One region of the Vibrio sp. 1580 genome, then DNA from elsewhere that is predicted to be linked to it. Evidence: predicted binding sites of a transcription regulator. Region 1 holds the regulator's gene; each other region holds the start of a gene.
The links. Region 1 encodes PurR, which represses purine synthesis genes. Its sites were predicted from a motif close to TNANGNAAACGTTTNCNTNA; they were not measured.
Positions count from the first base shown of each region.

Region 1 (3,260 bases):
TCTCTTATCGCTTTATAGGCGTTAAGCGCACCTTCCTCTTCAAGCTTCTCTACGGATTCGATGCCGGCTTTTTTTAGCATGCGCTCGGTAGCCAGTCGTAAGTTAGGCAAATCTTTCAAACGGTTAGGCTTTGTACTTGCTTGCTGTTCTTTCTCAAGCTTTGCCTTTTTCAATGATTGATTCGCTACTTCGATTAAGCGTTCGCTTGATTCCCATAAATCGCTGGAAATAGCGTAGTACTTTGTAACGACTGGAAAGCCACGTTTTTTATAAACGTAAGGCTTTAGCCCTTGTTTCTCGAAGTCAGATGAAGTTTTTTGGTCTGCTCTGATATGAAGCTGATTGTTTACCACTAGTGCAAACATTGTTTCATCAGCGAATAGTCCGAAGCCACCAAACATTGAGCGCGACTTGATATTACCAAGTGCCTCAAACAGCTTCATAGAGTCTTTGAGTATCGGTTTATCCATGTTTTGTTATCTCGGTGTAATTAATATTACGCCACCAAAAGTCAGGTCCGAGAGAGTAGCAAACATGCGTAAAAACAATGTCATTACAGAGTAAAGTCATTGCTTACACACTTGCCATCGGTAACCCCGCTACCTTCCATATCGTAATATGGTTCAGGCCGGAGGCTTTGCGTCCCACTCTTTCGAATGGTTTGCCCTGTGCGTGACACAATGAGCATACTTCTTATATTGAATTAACATCACGGTTTAGCGTTAAAAGTGTGATTTCGGTTCAATAAAAATGATAGATTGAATGCTCTATTTTGCATATGGAAAGGTGCAAATTGGCCTTTGAAAAGGAGTTCTTAATATATATTACATTTATATAAAACAGGGAGTTAACGTTAGTCAATTGTTATTAGAGTGGTGTGAAGTATTAGAGAATGCTTAATTTTTCCAAAAAAATAAGCGCCCCTGTAGAGCGCTTATTTAACACGGTTAAATACAGTGAAATTTAGTTCATTTTTTTCACAGTATTTCGAATAACAAGCTCAGGTTGCATTTCGAAAATTCGTTTTTCGTGTTCTTTATCTTTGATACGCTCAAGTAGAATTTCGAATGCATTTTTACCAACACGACGTTTAGGTTGGTGGATAGTCGTTAGCGGTGGAGAGAAGTATTCCGCAAGCTCGATGTTGTCGTAGCCGATCACTGAAATATCTTCAGGAATTTTGATCCCGTTTTGTTGCAAGCGGCTCATTAGGCCTAGAGCCATTGTGTCGTTAAAACAGAATACCGCCGTCGGGCGCTTGTCCATTGCGGTAATTTTATCTGCAACTAATACGGCCGTATCACATTCAAAGTTACCTTCAAGGATCCAGTCTTCATTTACAGCTAGGTTTGCTTCGCTCATTGCGCGACGGAAACCTGCAATGCGCTCTTGGCAAGCAAGCTTTTCAAAATGACCGCTTAGACAAGCGATATCCGTATGACCATTGTCAATCAGATGTTTGGTTGCAATGTAGCCACCTTCTTCTGAGTTATCCATGATCTTGTCTGCTTGTGAGCTCTCTGGGCCCCAATCCATGACCACTTTAGGAATGTCCGCATGACGGTCAAGCATCTCTTTTAGTTCTTCGGTTAAGTCAGAACACATCACTAGGATGCCATCAACGCGCTTTTCAGCCAGCATACGAATGTAATCGCGTTGTTTTTCGTAAATCCCGCCTGTGTTACATAAAATCAGAGTATAGCCTTGGCGGTAACAGTAGCTCTCAACGCCATCAATCACTTCTGAGAAAAATAGGTTAGTTGATTGAGTTACTAACATGCCAATCGTACGAGTTGAGTTGCATTTTAGGCTGCGTGCAACGGCACTTGGCGCGTAATTTAGCTCGTCAACGGCTTTCATTACTTTTTCTTGCGTTGCTTCTGCAACGAAACGCGTTTTATTGATAACGTGCGAAACTGTCGTAGTGGAAACGCCGGCTAAGCGAGCAACGTCTTTTATCGTGGCCATAAATGGTGTCCTGTATCGAGCTACTGAAATATGTCGTATTGGATGTACCTGATGCTCTAATGGTTTCACACCTAGCAATATAAAATTGGCGCTAAGTGTCTCGGCAGCGGTTGATCCAAGTGCGACAAAAGGGTACGTAGCAGCATCGGTCGATGAATTTTATCTTTTTTCTATCTGATGAGAAATTGCCATCAACCTGTTAAGAAAACACAAAAACCGCTATATTTCAGCGGTTTACATATAAATCATATTTAATCGTTTGCGCTCACATTTTAGCCCTATGTGGACTGACTAGCAATGTTTTCAGCAAGAGATTTGTGTATTTGAAGTCACATTTTGACTGCTAAATAACCAAGCGTCTTTGCGCTAAGTTAAGGCAAACGAATATTATACCCAAGTTACTTACAATTGGTCACTTTCAGGCATACAGGAAGCCCGATAGGCAGGCTCCCTAAAAATAGGCGGCAATTATTCACCAAGAAGGTAGGCGCTGTCTAGTTTACAAAATGCAACTAATAGTTTCGCGACACTCGAGTAAAATCCAAATTCGTCGAATTTTTTACATTTGTCTGAAAACTGAGGTAACCAAGACATCAATTGTTGCTGGATAAAGTCGTTTTGTTTAACGAAGGCTTCTTCCATGTGTTTTTCTTGTTCAAGCTCGTTTGAGCGGATAATCATGTTCCCGAGAAAGTCGAGCTCAACGGCTAAGTGATCCGCAGGTTCCTTTAGGTTTTCGTCTACTTGAACGCCAAATTCAGCCATCAACTTTTCCATTTCCTCAGCTGGCTTGTCATTCAGTAAACCTGATTCACCAATGTACATGGATGCGTAAGGAAGAGCGCCGTATTTTTCTGTCTTCAAAAACAGTTCACAAAAGTCAGCTGCAAGCTCTAGTTGTGCATCTTCACGATCTTGTAACCGATTCAATGCATCAACTAGGCTATCAACAGCTGGTTTCAGCGACTCATTTTCACCTAAACCTGCGAGAAAACTGCGAATTTCAACACTGTGATAGGCTTCCAATTCTTTCTCTGTTAGTTCTTTTGCGAACAAGCTCGAAAACCACCAGTAAATTTCAGCGCGTTTTTCATTAAAAGCTTTCACTTCTTGCATTTTGGGCTCCTGAATGATGCTTCAAGTCATGCATCACAAAGTCAATTAGGGATATCCCCTAAGTGTAATCAATTAAAATGAATAGCAGTAACTATAATTGTTATGTTTTATGGTCAAAAATGACCGTTTATTAATAGCAATGGGTAAGCTTGTTTTGAATCAATAAAAACGCTAAA
Region 1 covers NZ_JAWOVT010000007.1:231,841-235,100, reverse strand. The annotation lists gene R7093_RS13635 (TfoX/Sxy family DNA transformation protein) at 1-470, opposite strand, end outside; cyclic di-GMP riboswitch class I at 587-676, opposite strand; gene purR (HTH-type transcriptional repressor PurR) at 964-1,968, opposite strand; gene torD (molecular chaperone TorD) at 2,437-3,084, opposite strand.

Region 2 (3,260 bases), on a different contig from region 1:
TTCACTGATAGCGATACGTTATCACTGCACTAAGAGAGACCGACGATATTTCCTCCATCATCAAGATCTAAGTTCATAAATGCGGGTTTATCAGGTAAGCCTGGCATCGTCATCACGGTACCAGATAATGCATAAACGAATCCTGCGCCCGCACACAAGCGCAGCTCGCGGATTGGGACGGTAAAACCAGTTGGTGCGCCTTTGACTGCGGAGTCTGTGGTTATCGATAATGGTGTCTTCGCGATGCAAACCGCTAAGTTGTTAAAACCTAGATTTTCAAAATGGTTGAGCTGTTCAGTCGCGATAGGAGTCATTTCTATATTGGTTGCGCCATAGCCCCCTTCACATACTGCCATGAGCTTTTCGAGTAATGATTGCTCTTTGTTGTATAACGGACAAAACTCTACAGGCGTGGTACACGCATCAATAACATGTTGAGCTAGTTCCGTTGCGCCTTGTCCGCCTTGCGAAAAAGCGGTGCTGATGGCTACTTTAACTTCGGGATTAAATTGGTGAATCAGATCTTCAAGAGCTTTAAGCTCTTTCACACAATCTTGTGGAAACTGATTAATGGCAACGACAGCAGGTAAACCGTATTTATGAACGTTATTTATGTGCCATTTTAAATTTTCAAACCCAGCCTCCAATGCTGCTTGGTCCGGATTAAAAATGGAATCTGGAATAGCCATACCTGGTCGTAAATCGTAGTGTCCAGAATTCGCTTTGAGGCCGCGTAATGTTGCTACGATCACTACACAGTCCGGGGCTTTGTTGGCGGCAGCAGCTTTAATGTTACACGCTTTCTCGAATCCCATATCCGAACCAAAACCGGCTTCAGTTACCGTGTAACCTGATAGTTTTAGCGCAATATCGTCCGCGATAATGGATGAATTTCCATGGGCGATGTTTGCAAATGGACCTGCATGGATCAACGTAGGAACACCTTCTAGAGTTTGCATCAGTGTTGGTGCAATCGCCTCTTTTAGTGTTACTGCCATTGCTCCTGCAACTTGTAGATCTTCCGTAGTGACGGGGTTTCCGTTCAAATCGTACGCTACGACAATTTTCCCGATACGTTGACGTAAATCTTTTAAATCTTTGGCTAGTGCAATGATAGCCATTAACTCGGAAGCGGCTGAAATATCGAACCCTTCGTCACGCTCGAAACCATTGATGGTTTTTCCTGCATCATTGAGGCCAATTTTGACTTTACGTAGTGCACGATCATTATGGTCCATCACTCGTTTCCAAGTAATACTGGCCGTGTCGATTTTAAGTGCTCTTAACCCGGTACGTGCTTCAAAGGCATCATAACCTTCGCGTTGCTCATGGAACAAGCGAGCGTCAAGAGCGGCTGAAGCAAGGTTGTGCGCCGCTGTCACTGCGTGAATGTCACCAGTAAGGTGTAAGTTTAACTCTTCCATTGGAGCTACTTGAGAATAACCACCGCCCGCTGCGCCACCTTTAATACCGAAGACGGGTCCCATCGAAGGTTGCCTTATACATGCAATAACAGATTGATTAAGCTTTGCTAAACCTTGCGCCAATCCTATCGTCGTAACGGTTTTTCCTTCGCCAAGAGGAGTCGGCGTGATCGCAGTGACGAGTACAAGTTTACCGTCATCATTTGCTTTGAGTCGTTCCAAACATTTTGGGTGGACTTTGGCTTTGTGCTTCCCGTGAGTGTCATACTCTTCGGGCAATAGTCCTACTTTTTCCGCGATAACATCAATAGAAGAAAGTGGTGTGTTTCGGCAAATTTCGATATCTGACTGCATGGAGAATCCCCAAAGTGGCACACAGGTAGCGTTGAAAAACTACCTGAGTTATAACGAGTATTATTGTGAGGCAAAGGTCTGCTTGGTGATGGTACTGTTTCGGTTAGGCTTGTAAAGAGTTTACTGCTTCGTATTGTGCGACATACTAACAAAATCTACTCGTTACAGTGCTAGATAAAAACAAAAAGGCCACCAAATGGTGGCCTTGATATATTTTCAGCTTTAAAGCTGTCGTTTTAACGATCCCAATAAGTCTCTTCTAAGCTATCTTCTCGTTCAGGAAGCGCTCGCGATAGGCGAGGAGAGTGCTGCGTCAACACTTCATAGCTTACTCGGTTTGCGTATTTACAGATCTGAGAAAGCGAGGAGTAGGTTAAGCATCGTACTTCGTGCTTTTCTGAGTTAGGCACTTCTTTTTGGTGGAAAGAGTTTGCTGCCATGTCATGCAGTAAGGCTGAAAGGGCTGCATCACCTGCACCATTAGTGTTCTTAATCTCTAATGGTCCACCAAGGTAAGGGCCGATGTGAGAGTAGACCTTCATTGGGTTTTGACAGTCTTCTTTACGCATCGCACGACTAAACTCGTACTGGTTAAAGGCTTCGAGGGAGCTTTCAAGGATGTCGTGTGTGGTTTCTCGTTTTACTTTCTCGTCGGTGTAACCAGCCATGTACAGACCATTTGGTCCTGCCGTACACAGTACGAGATCAACCCATTCAAGTGCTTTATCAGCAGCAGCTAGCGGCTCTGTTTCACCTGTTAGCGCCGCACCTTCTTCTTCATTCATAGCGACAACAGAAATGTTTTCGCGAATGTATTCTTGCCACCACTGTGCGTTGCCTTCGATAACGTACTTCGTCCCTAACGTAAGTACAACAGGGACATCGTGCTTCTTAGCAAAGTCGATCGCTCTTTGTACCGCTTTAGGCATTGGATCTTCTTCTTTACCACGCATTAGGTAAGAAGAAACAACCAGGGCTGATGCTTTCTCAAAGATCTCTTCAGGAATGCTTTCCGGAAGTAGTTGATTCATATGACCTTCGTTGATAGCAAATGTACGCTCACCGTCTTGAGAAATTAGGGTGTAGCAGCGACCAATAGGGCCATCTACCGTTTGTAAATGGTTAAGGTTCATGCGTGAAGACGTACGGCAAAGGTAGCGGTAAGCAAAAGAACCGACTTGAATGTTCTTAGACATCACACCGAGCAAAACGGATTTGCTATCGGCTAAAACTGAGTAGTTGTGAAGAGTATTGCCAATCGTGTCACCTGGGTATTGGTGTGTGATCAGGCCTTGCTCAACCAGTTCTTCGTAAAGTGCATCTGCTTTGCTTTCTTCAAGAACGAGCGAATGTCCTTTACTCAGGTTGTATTTCTCTAAAAACGCGTCATCTACACGTGCTTCGATATCTACAATGGTTTGACCGACACCAACAATAGTTGGGCGATATAGCTTAGGTGCCTGTCGGATTTGGTTTACTAAT
Region 2 covers NZ_JAWOVT010000001.1:43,293-46,552, forward strand. The annotation lists gene R7093_RS00180 (formate--tetrahydrofolate ligase) at 30-1,778, opposite strand; gene R7093_RS00185 (inosine/guanosine kinase) at 2,015-3,260, opposite strand, start outside.
Region 2: a site for PurR is predicted at 1,845-1,864, ahead of R7093_RS00180 (formate--tetrahydrofolate ligase). Genes of this name have one in related genera too.

Region 3 (3,260 bases), on a different contig from region 1:
ATGCCAAAAATCATTAACTTTATCGGTGGTGGTATTCAAAAGCTGCTGGGTATCGGTCGTGCTGAGTCTTTGTCTGCTACGGCGAATATCTTTGTTGGCACCATTGAAGCACCATTAATGGTAAAGCCTTACCTAAAACACATGACTGACTCGCAGTTCTTTGCAGTTATGACAGGTGGTTTAGCGTCAGTTGCTGGCGGAACGTTGGTTGGTTACGCATCACTGGGTGTCGACCTCAACTATCTTATTGCTGCTGCATTTATGTCTGCACCTGCCGGCTTGTTGATGGCAAAAATTTTAATGCCAGAAGATACGGATAAAGCAGCAGATATCGACATTAGCCAAGTTGAAATTCCACGTGCAACCAACGTAGTAGAAGCATTAGCCGATGGTGCCATGGCGGGAGTACGCATTGCTGTATCGGTCGGTGGTACGTTACTGGCATTTATCAGTGTCATTGCAATGCTAAACGGCATGTTAGGCTGGATAGGTGATCTTATTGGGACCCCCTTAAGTTTTGAGCTAATCCTAGGTTTTGTGTTTGCGCCAGTCGCTTGGTTGTTGGGTATACCATGGCAAGAAGCAACCACAGCAGGATCGCTGATTGGTAACAAGATTGTGGTGAATGAGTTCGTCGCTTTCATCCAGCTTGCAGAAGTGAAGTCTCAACTTAGTGAACACTCACAAGCAATCGTGACGTTTGCTTTGTGTGGCTTTGCAAATATCTCAAGCATGGCGATGCTGATTGGTGGGTTGGGCTCTTTGGTACCAGAAAAGCGTGCATTTGTTTCTAAGCATGGTTTCCGTGCGATTATCGCTGGTGTCATGGCGAACTTAATGAGCGCTTCGATTGCGGGCGTGATTTTAAGTCTGTAATTGAAATAGATATCAACAATTAGCAAAAAGGCTCCTTGCGGAGCCTTTTTCGTATCTGAAGTTTTACGTTATTTGTCTGTGTGGAACTGTTCGCAAGCGAGCATCGTGTTCTCAATTAAACTTGCGACGGTCATTGGGCCAACGCCACCAGGAACAGGAGTAATAAAGCTCGCACTTTCACGTGCTTTGTCGTATTCCACGTCGCCAACTAGTTTGCCTGAGTCAAGACGGTTAATACCGACATCGACCACCACTGCGCCTTTTTTAATCCACTCACCAGGGATGAAGTTAGGCTTACCAACCGCAACCACGACAACGTCAGCTTGACGCACATGACTCTCTAGGTCTTTGGTAAAACGGTGACATGTTGTTGTTGTGCAGCCCGCAAGCAGCAGCTCAAGTGTCATTGGACGACCAACAATGTTTGATGCGCCAACCACAACCGCATGTTTACCACGTAGCTCAATGTTGTAACGGTCGAGTAGGGTAATGATGCCCTTTGGCGTGCAAGAGCGAAGCTTTGGAATACGTTGCGCAAGACGGCCAACGTTATAAGGGTGGAAGCCATCCACGTCCTTCTCTGGGTGAATGCGCTCTAAAACATGTGTTGTGTTTATACCTGCAGGAAGGGGTAATTGCACTAGAATGCCGTCAATTTCATCATCATTGTTTAATTCATCAATCAGCGCTAGTAACTCTTCTTCTGAGCTAGACGCAGGAAGGTCAAAAGACTTAGAAACAAACCCAACTTCTTCACATGCGCGGCGTTTGCTACCGACATAAACCTGAGAAGCAGGATCTTCACCAACTAGAACCACTGCTAAACCAGGAGCACGTAGCCCAGCTTCAACACGTGCTTTAACACGTGCAGCCACTTCGGATCGAACAGTTTGGGAAATGAGAGTTCCGTCTATATTTTGAGCAGTCATGACTTTCCTTATAAATTAAGAAGGCAGATTATCTGCGGCGCATTGTCGCAGAATTTCTTATCAACATCCATACGCAAACGTTTGCTTTGTGGTGTTTTTGAACATTAAGCGTTTTAATGGACTTTTTTTAGGCATTCAGATCAGAATGTTATGAAAACCCGTTGATTTACCCGTTTGAACTCGTATAATCCTGTCCCTGTAGCGCGCCCTTAGCTCAGCTGGATAGAGCACGTCCCTTCTAAGGATGTGGTCATTGGTTCGAATCCAATAGGGCGTGCCATTTATTCAAAAGCCCCGATAACTCTTTGAGTTGTCGGGGCTTTGTCGTTTTTAGGTTTTTGGCTGTAATTGCCACTCTATCTACAACTTTTGAATGGCATTCTAGTCATTGCAATTTCTAGCAATCTGGATAGCCACCAACAAAAAAGCGCTGGTTAACCAGCGCTTTGCATTTACTAAGGGAATTACATCTTTTTAAAGATGATGGAGGTGTTGATGCCGCCAAAGGCGAAGTTGTTACTCATCAAATATTTCACGTCCAGCTCTCGGCCTTGTCCGGCGATGTAGTCTAAATCGCCACATTGCTCGTCGAGGTTTTCTAGGTTGAGCGTTGGGTTAAACCAACCTGTGTGCATCATTTCTAAACCTAGCCACGCTTCAATCGCGCCACAGGCGCCTAGTGTGTGGCCAAAGTAGCTCTTGAGTGAACTTATTGGCACTTTGCCCAGAGCATTCGCTGTTGCGTTGCTTTCCGCAATATCGCCGCGGTCGGTGGCAGTGCCGTGAGCAGATACATAGTCGATCTTCTCAGCAGGAATGCTCGCGTTTTGCAAAGCCATTTCCATACAGATTTGCATGGTTTCCATCTGTGGTTGAGTGACGTGTGCGGCATCACAGTTGCTGGCAAAACCGATGATTTCTGCATAGATTTTCGCGCCACGAGCGACGGCGTGTTCGTACTCTTCCAGAACTAGCGTTCCCGCACCTTCACCAATCACCAAACCATCGCGATCGGAGTCATAAGGTCTTGGTGTGCTTTTCGGGTCTTCATTCTTTAGACTGGTGGCAAAAAGGGTATCGAAGACAGCGGATTCCGTTGGGCACAATTCTTCAGCGCCACCAGCAACCATGACCGTTTGGTAGCCGTGCTTGATCGCTTCGTAGGCGTAGCCGATTGCTTGGCTGCCAGAGGTACATGCACTGCTGGTTGGGATCACTCGGCCTTTCAAACCGAAAAATAGACCAACGTTCACTGCCGTGGTATGCGGCATCATTTGCACGTAAGTCGTTGCGGTGATCGCTTTAGTGGTTTTCTCATTCAGCATGACACCAAATGCGCCGATTGCGTCAGTACTGCCTGTTGATGAGCCGTATGCGATACCCGTTTGACCATTGGTGAGTACGTCGTTACCAATCAAACCTGCTTGGCTTAGTGCGTTTTCTGTTGCGACGGTC
Region 3 covers NZ_JAWOVT010000012.1:102,550-105,809, forward strand. The annotation lists gene R7093_RS18430 (NupC/NupG family nucleoside CNT transporter) at 1-876, shown strand, start outside; gene folD (bifunctional methylenetetrahydrofolate dehydrogenase/methenyltetrahydrofolate cyclohydrolase FolD) at 945-1,805, opposite strand; tRNA gene R7093_RS18440 (tRNA-Arg) at 2,009-2,085, shown strand; gene R7093_RS18445 (beta-ketoacyl-ACP synthase) at 2,270-3,260, opposite strand, start outside.
Region 3: a site for PurR is predicted at 1,875-1,894, ahead of folD (bifunctional methylenetetrahydrofolate dehydrogenase/methenyltetrahydrofolate cyclohydrolase FolD). Genes of this name have one in related genera too.